DNA from 3 places in the Arthrobacter sp. 10N418 genome. Region 3 is predicted to be linked to each of the others. Evidence: riboswitches for the same ligand, from Rfam matches in the RefSeq annotation. Region 3 holds a riboswitch; each other region holds the start of a gene.
The links. Region 3 has a riboswitch for S-adenosylmethionine ahead of AC1DCZ_RS12355 (DUF1737 domain-containing protein). Riboswitches for the same ligand answer to the same signal wherever they lie in the genome.
Positions count from the first base shown of each region.

Region 1: another riboswitch for S-adenosylmethionine. It lies ahead of AC1DCZ_RS08240 (aminotransferase class V-fold PLP-dependent enzyme); the one in region 3 lies ahead of AC1DCZ_RS12355 (DUF1737 domain-containing protein).
Region 2: another riboswitch for S-adenosylmethionine. It lies ahead of AC1DCZ_RS01140 (bifunctional o-acetylhomoserine/o-acetylserine sulfhydrylase); the one in region 3 lies ahead of AC1DCZ_RS12355 (DUF1737 domain-containing protein).

Region 1 covers NZ_JBFTIK010000008.1:20,401-26,704, reverse strand. The annotation lists gene AC1DCZ_RS08250 (Nramp family divalent metal transporter) at 1-186, opposite strand, end outside; gene AC1DCZ_RS08245 (class I SAM-dependent methyltransferase) at 419-1,195, opposite strand; gene AC1DCZ_RS08240 (aminotransferase class V-fold PLP-dependent enzyme) at 1,272-2,741, opposite strand; SAM riboswitch class IV at 2,776-2,889, opposite strand; gene hisN (histidinol-phosphatase) at 2,969-3,781, opposite strand; gene rsgA (ribosome small subunit-dependent GTPase A) at 3,871-4,986, opposite strand; gene aroA (3-phosphoshikimate 1-carboxyvinyltransferase) at 4,970-6,304, opposite strand, start outside.
Region 2 covers NZ_JBFTIK010000001.1:260,578-266,881, forward strand. The annotation lists gene AC1DCZ_RS01125 (histidine phosphatase family protein) at 1-14, opposite strand, end outside; gene AC1DCZ_RS01130 (CPBP family intramembrane glutamic endopeptidase) at 103-870, shown strand; gene AC1DCZ_RS01135 (VOC family protein) at 967-1,605, opposite strand; SAM riboswitch class IV at 1,813-1,928, shown strand; gene AC1DCZ_RS01140 (bifunctional o-acetylhomoserine/o-acetylserine sulfhydrylase) at 1,993-3,309, shown strand; SAM riboswitch class IV at 3,463-3,578, shown strand; gene metX (homoserine O-acetyltransferase MetX) at 3,590-4,783, shown strand; gene AC1DCZ_RS01150 (MFS transporter) at 4,985-6,304, shown strand, end outside.
Region 3 covers NZ_JBFTIK010000013.1:148,414-154,717, forward strand. The annotation lists gene cls (cardiolipin synthase) at 1-685, opposite strand, end outside; gene AC1DCZ_RS12340 (aminodeoxychorismate lyase) at 780-1,769, shown strand; gene AC1DCZ_RS12345 (glycosyltransferase family 2 protein) at 1,814-3,124, opposite strand; gene AC1DCZ_RS12350 (ATP-grasp domain-containing protein) at 3,111-4,043, opposite strand; SAM riboswitch class IV at 4,346-4,460, shown strand; gene AC1DCZ_RS12355 (DUF1737 domain-containing protein) at 4,474-4,785, shown strand; gene AC1DCZ_RS12360 (rhodanese-like domain-containing protein) at 4,782-5,201, shown strand; gene AC1DCZ_RS12365 (O-succinylhomoserine sulfhydrylase) at 5,202-6,304, shown strand, end outside.

The sequences.
Region 1 (6,304 bases), on a different contig from region 3:
CTGGACCAGCACGGCCATGACATTGGCCACGACCAGGACCCAGACGAGCAGGTAGCCGTACTGCGCGCCGGCCGTGAGATTGGCCGCGACATTCCCCGGGTCCACGTAGGCGATGGATGCCACGAACGCCGGCCCCAGCAGTCCAAGCAATGCCCTGCGCGCACCCGGGTGCTTCCGCGCGGGTATGCCGTGCGCGGACGGTTCGTGTCCTGTTACGTCCAGCACTGCCAGCTCCCGTGATTCGTCGCGTCCGCGTTGACGCGACGGGTGGTTCCGGCCGGCACCAGGGCCGGAATCCAGGTTTTTGCATGCCTACAAATAAGAGTTAGGCATACCGAAACAATAAGCCCCGGACGCGGTGCATGCAATGCGGCAGGCGCGGACCCCGGTCATAGTCCACGCCGGTGCGGCAGCCGTGTCAGGCCCGGACCGCCCGCCAGGTCTGCGTCAGGTACGGCAGGCTGAGGACCTCGCCGGGGGCATGGGCCAGATGCTCCTGCAGATACCAGTCCAGGTTTCCCATAACTTTGGACCGGGTGGCCTCCGTTGCTGCCAGATAGTAGCTGCGGGTCTTGGCCAGTTCCTTGATGTCCTCCGGGGTTACGGAATCTTCCCAGCGGGTCAGCTGGCTGGCCAGGCCGGTGAACTCCGGGCCCACGGGCGGCGTAAAGTGCGGTTTGTGGACGTCCCCTGCATGCATGATGCGCGAGAGCCGGTGCACCCAGGGAACGGAGGTGTCCAGCTGGTTCCAGACCAGCCCCAGGACACCACGGGGCCGGAGGACCCGGGCGATCTCCGTGCTGGCCGGAAGGGGATCACACCAGTGCCAGGCCTGGGCCACCGTGACAAGGTCGAAGGCTTCAGCCTCGAGTCCGGTGTCCTCCGCCGTTCCCACGACGGCGGGGACCCCCGGAAGCGTCCGGCGCAGTTGCTCCAGCATGTCCGCCGAGGGATCGACCGCGACCGTGTGCAGTCCACGATCGATCAGCAGCGCGGTGAACTTGCCGGTTCCGGCGCCGATGTCGGCGGCATTCCGTGCCCCGGCCGGGATCAGCCAGTCTGCCGATTCGCCAGGATAGCCCGGGCGGACACGCTCGTAGTGTTCCCCGCCGTCCTGGAAGCTTTGCCCGAGCTCCTGGCGCCGTCCGCTGTGCAGTTTGGGTCCGTTGTGGAGCCTGGGGCCGCCGCGTGCCACGTGCGATCTCCTTCGGGAAAGTCCTGGTGTTGTGGATACCTTTCGAATTTACCGCACTCGCGCTGGCCGCCAGGGCCTAGTCTTCAGTACACGGCGCCGCGCCTGCGGTGCCGGGTGTGTTCGGCGCCCAGTGCGGGTATCTGCGGGTGTCGTTCGCCGGCACCCACCGGCCGGCGTCCACCACGTAGTCCCAGCCAAGTCCGGTCTGCCGGAGTTGTTCGATGCCGGCCAGCAGCCGCTGCGCATCCTCCAGCCGTGAGCCGAGGCCGAAGCTGGCCCGCAGGGAGCCGGCGGGCAGGCCGAGCCGCTTGAGCAGCGGGTGGGCGCAGAAGCGGCCGTCGCGCAGGCCGATGCCGTGTTCGGCAGAAAGATAGGCGGCCACAAGGCCGGCGTCGTATCCTTCGACCGAGAAATTGACGACGCCGATGGTGCCGGTGCCCTCCCCGTCGCCATCTGCGGCGGTGTCCGTGAAGATGTGGTGGACGCCCACGCCGTCGATGCCCTGGAGCCCGTCGACAAGGAAAGCGCGGATGGCGTTCTCATGGGCGTGCCACTGCTCCTGGTCCAGGGCGGCGATCACTTCCGTGGCGCGGGCCAGCGTCGCTGCGCCCAGGACATTGGGGGATCCGCCTTCGTGCCGTGCGGGGCCGGTGGTCCAGCTGACCGAATCGAGCCGTGCGTCACGGACGGCGCCGCCGCCGGCCAGGTGCGGGGTGCCGGCGTCGAGCCAGTCGGGGCGTCCCACCAGGACGCCCGCACCGAACGGCGCGTACAGCTTGTGGCCGGAGAAGGCGACGTAGTCGACGTCGTCGGCGGCGATATCGATCCGCCGGTGCGGCGCCAGCTGGGCGGCGTCGACGACGATCCTCGCCCCGAACTCGTGCGCCAGGGCGGCCAGTGTCCGGATGGGCAGGATTTCCCCGGTGACGTTGGAGGCTCCGGTCACGGCAAGCAGGCTGATGCCCCCGTGCGCCAGTTCCCCGCGCAGCTTCTCCACTGTGGCCGTGAGGGTGGGGGCCGCGACGACGCTGCGGTGGGGCACGCTCTGCCACGGCAGGAGGTTGGCGTGGTGTTCGATGTCGAGGTAAAGCACCTCGCCGGTGTGCCGGCCCCCGCTCACGGGCAGGCATCCGGCCAGCAGGTTGAGGGAGTCGGTGGTGTTCCGGGTGAAGATGACGGAGTCATCGGCGCGGCCGCCGACGAAGTCCCGCACGAGGCCCCGGGCGTTCTCGTATACTGACGTGCTGATCTGGGAGGCGTAGCCAGCGCCGCGGTGCACGCTCGCATAGAACGGCAGGATCTCGTTCAGGTAGGCAGAGACCACGGACAGGGCCGGGGCCGAGGCGCCGTAGTCCAGGTTGGCGTAGCGGACGTGTCCGCCGTTGATCAGCGGAGCCTGGATCTCTGCACCCGTTACCGCGGAGAGCGGCCGGCGGGCGATGGCGAACCGTGCGTCGGAGTCCGCACCGGACAGCAGAACGTCGGGGCGGCCCGCCTGGGAGCCTGCAGTGGCACGGATGGCGGCGGGAAAAGTGGAAGTTGTCATGGGACCTCGCTCGAAAAGGACCCCACGCACCGGGGATCCGCGCTTGCCGGGTCCGTACCGGACCGGCCAGGTCGTCACCCGGGGCACCCCACCGCGAATGGAGGGTTGCCGGCCAGCAAACCGGGGTTTTGCGCTGGCACTCGTGACCTGCTTCGAGCCTAGGACATCCGCGCAGCCGGGGAAAAGGCCGGGCGCCAATGTGAAGCGCTTTGTTACGGGACGGGCGCTTAGAGGAGGTCGTCCAGGCCCGGGTTGAGGCGCTTCAGGACTTCTGAGTGGAGGATCGAGTTCGTTGCCAGGGCGTTGCCGCCGAACGGGCCGTCTTCGCCTTCCAGGGACGTGAAGCGGCCGCCGGCTTCCGTCACGATCGGCACCAGGGCGGCCATGTCGTAGAGGTTCAGCTCCGGCTCGCAGGCGATGTCGACCGCACCCTCGGCCACCAGGCAGTAGGACCAGAAATCGCCGTAGGCCCGGGTGCGCCAGACTTCCTCGGTGAGGCCCAGGAACTCGTCCAGGTTGCCGCGCTGCTTCCAGCCGGTCAGGCTCGAGTAGGACAGTGAGGCGTCCGAGAGCTCGGAGACGTTGGACACCCGCAGCCGGGTGGCCGCAGCAAGCGAACGGCCCGTGTAGGCGCCGGCACCCTTGGCCGCCCACCAGCGCTTCCCCAGTGCCGGGGCGCTGACGACGCCGACGACCGGTTCGCCCTCGTCCACGAGGGCGATCAGGGTGGCCCAGACCGGGACGCCCCGGACAAAGTTCTTGGTGCCGTCGATCGGGTCGATGATCCAGCGGCGGGAGCCATGGCCGGAACTGCCGAATTCCTCGCCGAGGACGGCGTCGCGGGGGCGGGAACGGGACAGCTGGCCCCGGATGGCCTCCTCCGCGGATTTGTCGGCGTCGGTCACAGGCGTGAGGTCGGGCTTCGTCTCGATCCGGAGGTCGAGCGCCTTGAAGCGGCTCATGGTCTGGGAATCTACGGAATCTGCCAGTACATGGGCAAGGCGCAGGTCATCGTTGTAGCTCGAAGCGGGTTGACTCATGGTTCCAAACTACCGCCAAAGCGGGCCGCCAGGCGGTAGGCCACGTCGCGGCGCCGCAGGCCGGGGGACCGGCAGCCCGGCCGTAGGCCCTAGGAGACGGTGCCCAGTTCCTTGACGTCCGGGGCTTCCATCCGCGGGTCAGTCCCCAACAGCCGGCGCAGCGAGGCGAGCCGGGCCGGGCCGGAGCCTCCCGCGTGGCCGGCGGCCACCCAGGCGTCGACCCCGCAGTTGACGGCGGTGGAATCGTGCTTGCAGCCACGCTCGCAGTCATCGGTACCCGGCTCGAGGTCGGGGAAGGAGCGCAGGATCCGGTCCGGATCCACATGGGCCAGGCCGAAGGACCGGATGCCGGGGGTGTCGATGATCCAGCTGCCGGCCGGGGCATCGTTGACTTTCAGGGCCAGCGCCGAGGAGGAGGTGTGGCGTCCGCGGCCGGTCACGGCATTGACGCCGCCGGTGGCCCGCTCGGCTCCCGTGAGCGCGTTGACCATGGTGGACTTGCCGACGCCGGAGTGGCCCAGCATAACCGTGACCTTGCCGTCGAGGTAGCCGCGCAGCTGGGACACCGCGTCCTTATCCAGCCGCGCGGAGAGTCCGTCGTCCGAGCGGGCGTCGATGCCGGACGCAGCCGAATCCGCCGTCTTGGAGATGATCACCGGGAAGTCGAGGTGCCGGTAGTTGGACAACAGCTCCGCGGGGTCCTTGACGTCAGCCTTTGTGACGAGCAGCAGCGGTGCAATGCCGGCATCGTAGGCGGCCACGAGGGCCCGGTCGATGAAGCCTGTCCGCGGCTCCGGATTGGCCGCAGCGACCACCACCACGAGCTGGTCCGCGTTGGCGACGACGGCGCGTTCAATGGGGTCGGTGTCATCGGCGCTGCGCCGCAGGAGCGTCTTGCGGTCCTGGATCTTGACCAGGCGGGCGAGGGTGTCCGGTTCACCGCTGACGTCTCCGACCAGGGAGACGAAATCGCCGGCGACCACTGGGGAGCGGCGAAGTTCGCGGGCCCTGGCGGCGATGATCTTGCGTTCGTCGTCGGTGCCTTCGCCAACGACGGCAGTGTAGCGCCCGCGGTCCACGGTGATGATCCGCCCGGTGACCGCCTCGTCGTAGCTGGGCCGGTCCTTGGTCCGGGGGCGGGTGCCTTTTTTGTTGGGGCGGATCCGGACGTCGGATTCATCCCACGAGTCAGTGCTGCGTGCCAACAGTGGCATCCTTCTCTTCGGCGGGGGCCGCGTGTTCCGTGGCGGAGCCCGGCAGGGCACCGTGGGCCAGCATCGCGGTCCAGAGCTGCGGGAAGTCCGGCATGGTTTTGGCCGTGGTGCCGATGTCGTCGACTTCGACGCCGGGTACTGCCAGGCCCAGGATGGCGCCTGCCGTGGCCATACGGTGGTCCGCGTAACTGTGGACGACGCCCCCGTGCAGGGCTGCCGGGCGGATGATCAGGCCGTCGGAGGTTTCCTCGGCATCGCCGCCGAGTCGGTTGATTTCGGCTACCAGTGCGGCGAGACGGTCCGTCTCGTGTCCCCTGAGGTGCGCGATGCCGCTCAGGCGCGAAGGGCCGGTAGCCAGGGCGCACAGGGCTGCGACGGTGGGGGCGAGTTCGCTCGTTTCGTCGAAGTCGGCGCCCCGGATCTCCGGCCCGCCGGTGACGGTGAGTGTGCCGTTTTCCAGCGTGACGGCGGCTCCCATGGTGGCCAGGATGCTGCGCCAGAGATCGCCGACCTGGGTGGTCCCGGACGGCCAGTCCGGGATCCGCACCGTGCCGCGGGTGGCCAGGGCCGCCGCCAGGAACGGGCCGGCGTTGGAGAGGTCTTGTTCGATCCTGTGGTCGAAAGCCCTGATGCTGCCGGGCGAGACGATCCAGTGGTCCGGGCGCGAGTCGTCCACGTCTACGCCCACGCCGCGCAGCACGGAAACGGTCATATTGATGTGGTCGAGGCTCGGCACGGGCGGTCCGACGTGCTCCAGGTGCAGCCCGTCCGCGAAGCGCGCCCCGGCCAGCAGCAGCGCGGACACGAACTGCGAGGAGGCGCTGGCGTCGATGACAAGGTGGCCGCCGTGCACTGCGCCGGCGCCCTGCACGGTGAACGGCAGCGAGGACGCCGGGCCGCCGTCGGGGCTGCCGACCGCGACGCCGAGCCCCGTGAGGGCCTCGATGATGGTTCCCATCGGCCGCTTGCGGGCGTGTGGGTCCCCGTCAAAGAGTGTCAGGCCCTGGCGCAAGGCAGCGACCGGGGGAACGAACCGCATGACGGTGCCGGCCAGGCCGCAGTCGATGGACGCCGTGGTTGCGGGTGCGTCGAGGCTGATCGGGGTGATGCTCAGGTCAGGGCCAAAGGCGCCGTCGCCGGGGACTTCAGTGATGGTGGCCCCGAGTTGGCGCAAGGCGTCGATCATGAGGGCCGAATCACGGGAGTGCAGGGGGGCGCGCAACCGCGACGGCCCGTCTGCGAGGGCTGCCAGCACCAGGTACCTGTTGGTCAGGGACTTGGACCCCGGGACCGTAACGGTGGCGTCGAC
Region 2 (6,304 bases), on a different contig from region 3:
CCGGGCGCGCTCATAAGCCCCAGCATAGTTCCGGGCGCGCGGCCCGCCCGGGACGTGTGGCGGCATCAGGAAACTTTCGGCAAGTGCAGGCAAGATAGGACCATGTTGGTTCCCTCCCGCCGCCGGCTGCGGATCGAAGTGTGGATTGTCCTGGGGCTCTCGCTGGGCCAGTCCGCGGTCTATTCCGTGGTGCAGTTGCTGGACAAGATGACCAAGGCGCCGCTGGCGCAGGGGACGTCCACGCTGAACCGCTCGCAGAGCACCCGCGAATACTTCGACCTCACCTACCAGCTGCTGGACATCGTCTTCGCCCTGGTCCCGGTGGTCCTGGTGATCTACTTCCTGACGGAGCACCGTCCGGCCGGCGAGCACGGCACCTCGGCGTTCCGGAAGCTCGGCTTCAACTTCGCCAGGCCCGGCAAGGACCTGCTGCAGGGTGTGGGACTCGCCGCCATGATCGGGGTTCCCTCGCTGGGCCTCTACGCCGCCGGGCGGGCGCTCGGCATCACGACGGCGATCATCCCGAGTGCGCTTGACTCCTACTGGTGGACGGTGCCGGTGCTGGTCCTGTCCGCAGTCAGGCACGGCATCGTGGAGGAAGTGATCGTGGTGGGCTACCTGCTGGACCGGTTCGGCAAGTTCGGCTGGAGCATGCCCGTGGCGATCTTCGCCAGTTCCATGCTGCGCGGCAGCTATCACCTGTACCAGGGCTTCGGACCGTTCATCGGCAACGCCATCATGGGCGTCATCTTCGCCCTCATTTACACCCGGACCCGCCGTGTGATGCCGCTCGTGATCGCCCACGCCATCCTGGACACGGTGGCGTTCGTCGGCTTCAGCCTCTTCGGTAAGGCGATCGGCCTGGGCTGAGAGGGCGCCGCGTTGCTTAAAAAATATCGGCCGCCATCGATGGGTGACGTCATTGACACCTGCTGATGCCGGCCGAAGTGCGGGGCGGTCAGGGCCTCAGATGGTGACGGCTCCGGAGGCTGTTTCGAAGGTGACAGAGAGGATGCCGGGGGTGCCGTGCGGCGCGATCCAGTTCACGGCCACGTCTTCCAGCGGCTTCTCGACGGGTTCGCCGAGCCATTCGGTGACCCGTGCTGCCGAGCCGGCAATGGTCAGGGCCGACATCTTGACGTTGCTCTCGTAGGCGTTGGAGGGGTGAAGCGCCGGATCGCCCTCCCACTTGAGCATGTAGGGCACCTGGGGGTCGGCGATGAGTCCGAGGATGCCGATCTGCTTCCAGACCAGCTCGCGGCCGTCCGGGAACTTCCGGTTGCCGTTGGCGGCGGCGCGGCCCAGCCGCTCCTCGAAGGGGGCGAGGTCGTCGACCTCGACGCACCAGCCCATCCAGCCGCCGCCCGCTTCGGAGCGTGCACGGACTGCCTGGCCGAACGGGGCCTTGTCCGACGCCGGGTGGTTCAGGACCTCCACGACCTCCAGGTACTTGTGTCCCGCGAGCGGGATGATCATGTTGCGGGTCCCGAACCGGGGGTGCACTCCGCCCTTCACGGCTTCGACGCCGAGGGCAGTTGCGATTCGTTCGGTGGTGGCTGCCAAGCCATCGTGTTCACAGGCGTAAGAGACGTGATCCATGCGCATGCCCTCATCTTGGCACTTTGTGATGGAGCTCTCAGCTTAGGGTCCCCTAACCGTGGTGGGATGTCATTCGGGGTCCCTGTGCGGCGCGCCCGCTGGTGCCGCCAGTGCGCGGGTTCCAGTTCCCTGAGGCGCGGTTACAGCGCCCGTCATCTTCATTTTCGTCACAAAGCTATCCAGCGCCGGACGGGTCTTCCTAGACTGATGCCAGGTCATGAGTGCCAGCACACAGCCCCGGCTTGCTGGCCGGCAACCCTCGTATCGCGGTGGGGTGCCCCGGGTGAAGACCTGGCCGTCCGGCGCCCGCCGGAGGGCAAGCGCGGCGCCTGTGCCGTCCCGGACCGATGGTTCCGGGGGCGGGCTGTGCCCGGTTACTTGAGGAGCTCTCCAATGTCCAATGCCTGGTCCTTCGAAACCCGCCAGATCCACGCCGGCCAGGAGCCGGACAGCGCCACCGGCGCCCGGTCCCTGCCCATCTACCAGACGACGTCGTTCGTGTTCCCCAGCGCTGAAAGTGCCGCCAACCGCTTTGCGCTGGCCGAGCTCGCCCCGATCTACACCCGGATCGGCAACCCCACCCAGGATGCCGTAGAGCAGCGCGTGGCCAGTCTGGAAGGAGGACTCGCAGCCCTGCTCCTGAGCTCCGGCCAGGCCGCGGAGACCTTAGCAATCCTCAACGTCGCCGAGGCCGGCGACCACGTGGTGGCGAGCCCCAGCCTGTACGGCGGAACCTATAACCTGCTGGCCCACACTCTGAAAAAGTTCGGCATTTCCGTCACTTTCGTCGAGGACCCCGACAACCTGGCGCAGTGGCGCGACGCCGTCCGGCCCAACACCAAGCTGTTCTTCGGCGAGGTCGTCTCCAATCCGCGCCAGGACGTGCTGGACATCGAAGGCGTCTCGAAGGTGGCGCACGAGGCCGGTGTGCCGCTGATCGTCGACAACACCCTCTCCACCCCGTACCTGATCCGGCCGATCGAGTGGGGTGCGGACATCGTCGTGCACTCCGCCACCAAGTACCTCGGCGGCCACGGTACCGCGATCGCCGGCGTGATCGTGGACTCCGGCAATTTCGACTTCGGCAAGGACCCCGAGCGGTTCCCGGGCTTCAATACCCCGGACCCCACCTACAACGGCCTCGTCTACGCCCGCGACCTCGGCAAGGACGGCGCCCTGGGCGCCAACCTTTCCTACATCCTCAAGGCCCGGGTCCAGCTGCTGCGCGACCTCGGCTCGGCGGTCTCACCCTTCAACGCCTTCCTCATCGCCCAGGGCATCGAAACCCTGAGCCTGCGCGTCGAACGGCACGTCGCCAACGCCGTCAGGGTGGCCGAATGGCTGGAGGCGCGGGACGACGTCGAATCCGTCGCCTACGCCGGGCTGCCGTCCAGCCGCTGGTACGAGCGGGGCCGCAAATACGGGCCCAAGGGGACCGGCGCCGTCGTCGCGTTCAACATCGCCGGAGGAGCGGAGGCCGGCAAGCGTTTTGTCGACGCCCTGGAACTGCACTCGCACGTGGCGAACATCGGCGACGTCCGTTCCCTCGTCATCCATCCGGCGTCGACCACGCACAGCCAGCTGACGCCGGAGCAGCAGGAGATCGCCGGCGTCACCCCGGGACTCGTGCGGCTCTCCGTCGGGTTGGAGCACATCGATGACATCATCGCGGACCTCGACGCCGGATTCCGCGCCGCGAAGGGCGCCTAGGGACCCCCCGAATTCGCCGGAAACCGTCGACGTCGCCGTAAGGCCCGGGCGAACTCGTCGGTTTCCGGCGGTCTCGGTGTACAGGACGCAGTCCTGTCACATGGAAGTCACAATCTTGGCCATTCCCGCACCGGGTTTCGTAGACTCAGTGGAGGTCATGAGTGCCAGTGACAGCCCCGGCTTGCTGGCCGGCAACCCTCCATTTGCGGCGGGGTGCCCCGGGTGAAGACCTGGCCTGCCGGTCAGCTGACGGCGGGCAAGCGCGAAGTTAGGTCCTCTCATGACGATTGCCGTCACCCGCAGTGGTGTACCCGGAACCAAGCCCTCCGAGAACAAGAACGAGCCCGCAGCTCCCGTGCCGCCTGAGGCGGTGGTGGCCGACGCGGCGGTACCCGATGGCACCGTCCGGTACCTCCGGATCGGAGCCCTGGACCTCGAATCCGGCGGCCGGCTGCCGGATGTGGTCCTGGGCTATGAGACGTGGGGGACCCTGAGCGCGGACGCCTCCAACGCGGTGCTGATCGAACACGCCCTGACCGGAGACACCCACGTCACCCGCGGCGCGAGCGAAGAGCCCGGCTGGTGGGAACAGCTCGCCGGCCCGGGCGCTCCCGTGGACACGGACAAGTACTTCGTCGTCTCGATCAACATCCTCGGCGGCTGCTACGGCTCCACCGGGCCTTCGACGCCGGCTCCGGACGGGCGCCCCTGGGGCTCCAGGTTTCCGCTCGCCACCCTCCGGGACACCACCGCGGCCGAGGCCCGGCTCGCGGATGCCCTGGGAATCGGAAGCTGGTACGCGGTTCTGGGCGGATCCCTCGGCGGGGCGCGAGCCCTCGAATGGGCCGTCACGTACCCCGGCCGGGTCCGCCGCTGCGCCGTTATTTCCGTGGGCGCGAGCAGCACGGCAGAGCAGATCGCCTTCGCCCAGGCCCAGACCCTGGCCATCCGCCAGGATCCCAACTTCAACGGCGGCGATTACTACGACGGCCCGGAGCCGGAAGCCGGCTTGGCCCTGGCGCGCCGGATCGCGCACATCACCTACCGTTCTGCCGCGGAACTGGACGGACGGTTCGGCCGGAACGCCCAGGAATCCGAGGCGCCGCTGGAGGCCGGATCGGTGGCCGGCCGCGGCCGCTACCAGGTGGAAAGCTATCTGGACCACCAGGGCAACAAGCTGGTCCGGCGCTTCGACGCCAACAGCTACATCGCCATTACCGAGTCCCTTATGAGCCACGATATCTGCCGCGGACGGGGGGGCCTCGAGGAGGCCCTGGCGCCGGCCACCGCGGAGTTCCTGGTCGCGGCAGTGGACTCGGACCGGCTGTATTTCCCGGCCCAGTCCCGGGAACTCGCCGACGCCCTGCCGGGCGGGGCGGACCTGCACCTGATAGAGGCGCCGATCGGCCATGACGGCTTCCTGACTGAAATCGGGCAGCTGAGCGGGCAGCTCCGCCGGATCTTCTTCGCCTAGCGGCTGGACCGGCAGGTCCGCCATGCCCTGGTGCAGGACGCGCGGGTGTGCGTTTTTGCAGATATGCCTTGCACTAATGGCGGTTGAGGCCACGGGCGGGAGAGTCCATACTCGTGAGGAATGACGCGCCGTGCCCTACGTCACACGCGTCCTCAGTCCAATGGTCCACAGGGTGTCGATGGCGACGCCGAAGGAGTTCCAATGAGTATGGAAAAGGCCGCCGCAAGGCGCACAGCAGAGCCTGACGTCAATACGTCGGGACTGAAGAAGGTGGTTGCGGCCTCCATGGCCGGCACCGTCGTCGAGTGGTACGAATTCTTCCTCTACGCCTCCGCGGCAACGCTGGTGTTCGGCAAGATGTTCTTCCCCAACTCCAACACGGAACTGGACGGCATCCTTGCCGCGTTCCTCACCTACGCGGTCGGCTTCATCGCCCGCCCCATCGGCGGCATCGTCTTTGGCCACTTCGGCGACAAGTTCGGCCGCAAGAAGCTCCTGCAGCTGAGCATCATCCTCGTCGGTGTCTCCACCTTCCTGATGGGCTGCCTGCCCGGCTTCAAGGAGATCGGCTACTGGGCCCCGGCCCTGCTGGTGTTCCTGCGCTTCGCCCAGGGCTTCGCCGTCGGCGGGGAGTGGGGCGGCGCCGTCCTCCTCGTTGCCGAGCACAGCCCCAGCAAGTCCCGCGGATTCTGGGCCAGCTGGCCGCAGTCTGCCGTTCCTCTGGGCAACCTCTTCGCCACCGCCGTGCTCTTCATCCTGTCCTCCACGCTGTCCTCTGCCGATTTCCTCGGCTGGGGCTGGCGCGTCGCCTTTTGGCTGTCCGCCGTGATCGTCGCGGTTGGCTACTACATCCGCACCAAGGTCAGCGATGCTCCCATCTTCCTCGAGGCGCAGAAGGAAGTGGTTCTGGAAAAGAAGGGCTACGGCGTCGCCGAAGTCTTCCGCCGCTACCCCCGCGGCGTGTTCACCGCCATGGGCCTGCGCTTTGCGGAAAACGTCCTGTACTACCTCGTCGTCACGTTCTCGATCACTTACCTCAAGACCGTCGTCCACGCCGACACGAGCCGGATCCTGCTGCTCCTGCTTGTGGCGCACTTGATCCACTTCTCCGTGGTGCCGATGGTCGGCAAGCTCTCTGACCGGTTGGGCCGCAAGCCCGTCTACATGGCCGGCGCCGTCCTTGGTGCCACCTGGGGTTTCTTCGCGTTCCCCATGATGGACACCGGGAATGACCTCATCATCCTCGCCTCGGTCATCATCGGCCTGCTCTTCCACGCACTCATGTACGCGGGCCAGCCGGCCATCATGGCCGAGATGTTCCCGACCCGGATGCGCTACTCCGGTGTCTCGCTGGGCTACCAGGTGACCTCGATCGTCGCCGGCTCGCTGGCCCCGATCATCGCCGTTGCACTGCTGTCGCAGTACAAGTCCTCTGTCCCGGTGGCCATCTACCTGCTCATTGCCTGCGCCATCACGGCCGTCGCGGTGCTCTTCCTCAAGGAGACCCGCGGCATCTCGCTC
Region 3 (6,304 bases):
GGTTGCGCAGGTCCGGCCGGCGCCACTGTCCGTGGACGGGGTTCAGCGGCAGCATGGGCCGCCAGCGGATCTTGCTGGCCTTGAGCCGGGCAATGAGTTTGCGGTACCCCTTGATGCGCAGCGTGCCGAGGTGGTCGAAAAGGATCCGGACTTCCACGCCGCGCTCGGCAGCGTCCTCGAGGGCAGTAAACAGGTCATCGGTGATGTGGTCCGTGCTCATGATGTAGAACTCGGCGTTGACGAAGGTCTTGGCTTCGCGGACAGCCGCGGCCATGGCCTTGACGGAATCCGGGTAGCCCGGCAGCAGCTCCACGCTGTTGCCGTCCACCATCGGCAGGGACCCGAGGGTCTTGTTCAGTTCGGCAGCGGAGCCCACCCACTCGGGTCCGTCATAGTCGCTTTCGACGGCGGACAGCTGGGACGTGCCTGCGCGGACCCGCTTGTTCACGGCGTCCTGCTGGGCCCTGCGCTTGCGCGAGAGGCGGAAATTGCCGAAGAGCAGGAACAGCACCAGGCCCACGGACGGCACGAAGAAGATCCCCAGGAGCCAGGCCATGGCGGTGGTGGGCCGGCGGTTGCCGGGGATGATGCCCAGTGCCAGCACACGGATGACGAGGTCGATCAGGGTCAGGATCAGAATCACCCAGGACGGGAATATCCCGGTCAGCGGAAACGGCCACAGCACAGGCGAACCCCTCAAAGCTACAGACCCGCGGAACAGTTCCGGAACGGGCAACCTGCAAATCCTATCCCGGCATCGGCCGCACTAAGCTGTAGCCATGACTTCTCCTGCCGCTGTTCCCGTGCCCGCCACGGTGTTGGTCTTCCTGGATTCCGAGTTCGAGAACGGCCGCATTGTCGACGCCTCCACGCCACAGCTGATGGCCACGGACCAAGGTGCTACCCGCGGCGACGGCGTGTTCGAGTCCCTGCTGGCCGTCGGCGGCCATCCCCGCAAGATCCAGGCCCACCTGAACCGTCTGGCCGGCTCGGCCCGGCTCCTGGACCTGGACATTCCGGCCGAGGACGCATGGCGGCGCGCGATCGACACCGCGATCCGTGAGTACCGGAACCAGCACGATCCCGCCACGGTCGACGTCGTCGGCATGGAAGCGAACACAGAAGCGGGCACGGATGAAGTCGTCGTGAAGCTGCTGGCCAGCCGCGGGGTCGAGGGCGCGTCGGCGCCCACCTGCTGGGTCCAGGCATCCCCGCCCCCGGCTGCCGGCAGGCGCCAGCGGGAGACCGGGATCGATGTGATCCTGCTGGACCGCGGCTACGACAGCGACATCGGCGAGCGCGCCCCGTGGCTCCTGCTCGGCGCCAAGACGCTCTCCTATGCCGTGAACATGGCGGCCCTGCGATACGCCCACAAGCACGGCGCCGACGACGTCATCTTCACCTCCTCGGACGGACGGGTCCTGGAGGGCCCGACGTCGACCGTGCTGCTGGCGCATCTGGAAACCTCCGACGACGGCGCCGGCGGCGTCCGCACGGTCCGGAGGCTCATCACACCCCAGCTGGACAGCGGCATCCTGCCGGGAACGTCCCAGGGTGCCTTGTTCACGGCAGCCAAGGCAGCCGGCTGGGAACTGGGCTACGGACCCCTGGAACCAAAGGATCTGATGGACGCCGACGCCGTGTGGCTGATCTCAAGCATCCGGCTCCTGGCGCCCGTCAATCACATCGACGGCCAGGAAATCGGCACCCCGGCGCTGCGCAAGCAGCTGACGGCGGAGCTCGACGCGCTCTTCGCCACGGTCCAATAACGCCGGCATCCACCCCCGCCCCAACCCTAAGCAACGCGGGGCAGTCATTTAAGGCGCCCATCCCCAGTCCCGGTATCCAGTGGTCGCGGCGACAGTGCCAGACCCTCGACGCTGACGGCGCCGTTCCGGGCCAGCTTGTTCCACAGCGCTTCCTTGCCGCGGAGTTCCTGGGCCAGCGCTGCCACCATCGTCAGGCCCGTGAACACCGGGTAGCACGGAATGAGCGGGAGCGCCCATACGTGACGCAGGTCCTTCCGCGCCCGGTTCATGCCCAGCGCAAACACGGAGAGGACGACTGTGACGCAGAGCCCGGTCCAGCCAAGGAAACCCCATACCTCGGCGTCCAGCGGACTGCGGCCGAGGGCGAGCAGGAACGCCAGATAGGGAAGAGCCAGGAGCTGGGCAACCGGGAGGACCACCATCGTCAAGGCAGTGAACAGCAGGTACGCCCCGAACCGGCCGTGGCGGGGGTTGCCGATCATCCCCGTGTGGGCACCCATGGTTTGCAGCAGGCCGCGGGCCCGCCGGACACGGTGCCGCCAGAGCGCGCCGATGGTCAACGGCGACTCCGCATAGACGAGGGCACGCGGGGCGAAGACCACCCGGTAGCCGGCCTTGTGCACCCGCCAGGTCAGTTCCAGGTCCTCCCCCACCATGTCTTCCCGTAACGGCCCGATGTCCTCGATGACCGCGCGGCGGAACGCCCCGATGTGGCCGGAGACGACGGGAAGGCCGCCGATCAGCGCCAGCGCGCGCCGGACCATGCCGATTTCGATGTGGCTGGTGAAGGCCGGCACCCGGGTTTGCACCCGGTTCAGATTCACCGCCCTGTCGTCGCCGCAGACAGCGCCGGTGCGCTTGTCCTCGAAGCCCCGGAGCATCCGGAGGACCGTGCGGGCGGAAAAGGTCCCGTCCGCATCAGCGAACATGAGGACGTCGCCGGTGGCGTTGCGGATGCCCAGGTTAAGGGCGGCCCCCTTGCCGGCGTTGGCCTGCGTCAGGACGGTGATCCGCGGATCGGCTGCCGCGAGGCCTTGCATCAGCCCGGCGGTGTTGTCGGTGGAACCGTCGTCCACGAGGATGACGTCGTACCGGTCGTACCGGGTGAGCTGGATGGACCGAACGCAGTCCTCAATGACCGTTGCCTCGTTGTAGGCCGGGACAATGATCGAGACGCTGGGCCACTCATCCAGGAGAGTTGGCACACCGCGGCGCCGCCGACGGGAGGCCCGGACTTCGAACCAGACCGCCAACGGCAGGATCAGGAGTTTCACGAGACCGGACACGAGGATCGGCAAGCCGAGGAGCAAAAGCAGGAACAGTGCCCCCGGGACCGCTGGTTCAAACCAGGACACTGGCGTAGGCTCCCGCGCCTGGACGGAACGATGCCGGGTTGAAAGAGGGAAGCGTGAACGACGCCAGGACGGCATCGAGGAGTTCGGGAGCAGCTTCGCTGTTCGCGCCGAAGCGGGCGGTCACCGCAAGCACCACCGGGGTCCCGTCCCCGCGGCGTCGGACATCGACATCGACCGGGCCGGTCAGACCGAGAGCCCGGACGGCAGCCATCGCCACATTGCCCACGTCCATGGACTCTCCCGTTCCCAAACGGCGGGCGGACACCGCGTTACCGTCGGCCAGTTCGGTCTTTTCGACGACGACGGCGAACGGCGCCGTGCTGTTGTGCGCGGGCGTGCCGAAGACCATGGGCCCGTACCCGGTGCCAGGGATGAACTCCTGGACAATCTGCCCTTCCGGAAGGCTGGCCCAATCCACACCGGTGGTGCCGTCGACGACGATCACCCCGCGTCCGCCGCGGCAGACCCGCGGCCTGATCACGACAGGGCCGCCGAGCGCGGCCATCGCGGCGCCTGCGTCGGCGAAATCACCGGGGACGCCGAAGCGGGGGACGGGGACGCCTCCCTGCCGGAGTTGCCACGCGGTGAAGAGCTTGTCGTTGGCGAGGGCCACCGGGCCGGGGTCCCCGATGATGACGCGCACGTCCGCCCCGAACCCGGCACGGGCCGCCGCGATCTGCGGAAGTTCCTCGCTGAGCGTCGGGATCACCAGGTCGATCTTCTCGCCGGCAATGAGCCGGCGCAGCGCCGAAATCCTTTCCGGATCGGTGGCGGGAGGGACCGCGACGACGGTGAGGCCGGCCTCGGCGGGAAGGTCACGGAAGTCTGTGCCAAGGACCGGAAAGCCCCGGGCCCTGAGCTGGGCGGCGACGGCGCGGCCCGCGGGCCCGCCGATGCCGGTGACGAGGATGCGGGGCATCAGAGTTTCTCCATTTCGGTGCTGAGCGGGCGGACGGGAGCCAACCGAACGTGCACTCCCAGTAAATGCGAGCGGCCCGGGGGAACGCCCGAGTAGGCACCACTCGAACTGTCGGGCCGGAACCGGAATCCCGCACGGGTAATACCCCCTCTTGTGGCACTACGGCGCCTTGTCTTTGACCCGGTTTTTGACCGCCGGGGGCCCGGGCCGCCCGGGGAGACCGAGCGCCGCGGGCGGGCCGGTTACTTAACATGACGACGGCGGCGGTGCGGGCCGGAGAAGTAAGTGTTACGTTTTTGGGGAGTAATGAGAACCGGCGTCAAGCCCTGACTGGCCGGTCGGCAACCCTCCTCCCACGGCGGGGTGCCTCAGGTGAAGACTCGGCATCATCGACCATTCGATCTGCAAGCGTGAAAGAAGGAGATCCGTCATGCCTGACGCGTCCACCCCAGCGGCACCTCCCGCCGCACCCGAAACGGCCGCGGAGGAAAAACTGGCCTACCGGCTTTTCACCGGCCCCGATGACCGCGCCTTCTGCGAGCGTGTCTCGGCCGCACTGGCCGACGGCTACGTCCTGCATGGAAGCGCCTCGGCCACCTTCGACGGCAGCACCGTGATCGTGGCCCAGGCCGTCGTCCTGCCGGCCGCCATCGCCAGCGCGGACGCCGCCGTCGCCAGCGCTGTGGATGATCTGGAGAGCGACGGTTTCGGCTCGGAAGACGCCTTCGAGGGCCACTCATGACCTACGCCGGAGACCTCAGCCCACAGGAGGCCTGGGCCAAGCTGCAGGACGGCGCCATACTGGTGGACGTCCGCACGGAGGGCGAATGGGCCCACATCGGCATCCCGGAAACCGCGGCCGCGACCGAACAGCCAAACGGCCCCCTGTTCATCCAGTGGAACCTTGCCGGCGGCGTCCCCAATTCGCGGTTCATCGCCGAACTGAAGGCGCGGGTGCCGGAGGACACCGCCGTCGAACTCGTGTTCCTCTGCCGCTCCGGGGCCCGCTCCATCGCTGCTGCGACCGCAGCCACGCAGGCCGGGTACACCTCGTACAACGTCCTCGAAGGCTTCGAAGGCGAACCGGACCGCTACGGCGACCGGACCGTCAACGGCTGGAAGAACCGCGGCCTGCCCACCAGCATTGGAAAGAAATAAGTGACTTTCAACCCCGACGCCGCCGGCTGGAGCCCCGACACCCAGGCTGTCCGCGGCGGCCTTGACCGCACCGGCTTCCAGGAAACCACCGAACCGATCTTCCTGAGCTCCGGATTTGTCTACGAATCCGCCGCCGCCGCCGAGCGCGCCTTCACCGGCGAGGACGAGCGCTTCGTCTACTCCCGCTACGGCAACCCCTCGGTCGCGACCTTCCAGGAACGGCTCCGGCTGCTCGAAGGCACCGAGGCATGCTTCGCCACGGCATCGGGCATGTCCGCCGTCTTCACTGCTCTCGGCGCGCTGCTCGGGGCCGGTGACCGTGTGGTCGCGGCCCGCTCGCTCTTCGGCTCCTGCTTCGTGATTCTCAACGAAATCCTGCCCCGCTGGGGCGTGGAGACGGTCTTCGTCGACGGCCCGGACCTGGACCAGTGGCGGACCGCGTTGTCCAAGCCGACGACGGCGGTCTTCTTCGAGTCGCCGTCGAACCCGATGCAGGAAATCGTCGACATCGCCGCGGTGAGCGAACTCGCGCACGCCGCGGGAGCCACCGTCGTCGTCGACAACGTCTTCGCCACTCCCCTGCTGCAGCGCTGCGGAGACCTCGGCGCGGACGTGATCGTCTACTCCGGCACCAAGCACATTGACGGGCAGGGCCGGGTCCTGGGGGGTGCCATCCTGGGAACCAAGGAGTTCGTGGACGGGCCCGTCAAGCAGCTCATGCGGCACACCGGTCCGGCACTGTCCGCCTTCAACGCCTGGGTCCTGGCCAAGGGCCTGGAAACCATGGCGCTGCGCGTCAACCACTCCTCGGCGTCGGCGCTGCGCCTGGCCCAATGGCTGGAAGAGCAGCCCGCCGTCGGTTGGGTCAAGTATCCGCTGCTGCAGTCCCACCCGCAGTACGATCTCGCCGCGAAGCAGATGAAGGCCGGCGGCACCGTACTCACGCTGGAGCTTTGCCCCTCGCCAGGGCGCTCCGCGAAAGAGGCGGCCTTCGCCCTCCTTGATGCGCTGCGGATCATCGACATCTCCAACAACCTGGGTGATTCGAAGTCCCTCATCACGCACCCGGCGACGACGACCCACCGCGCCATGGGCCCGGAAGG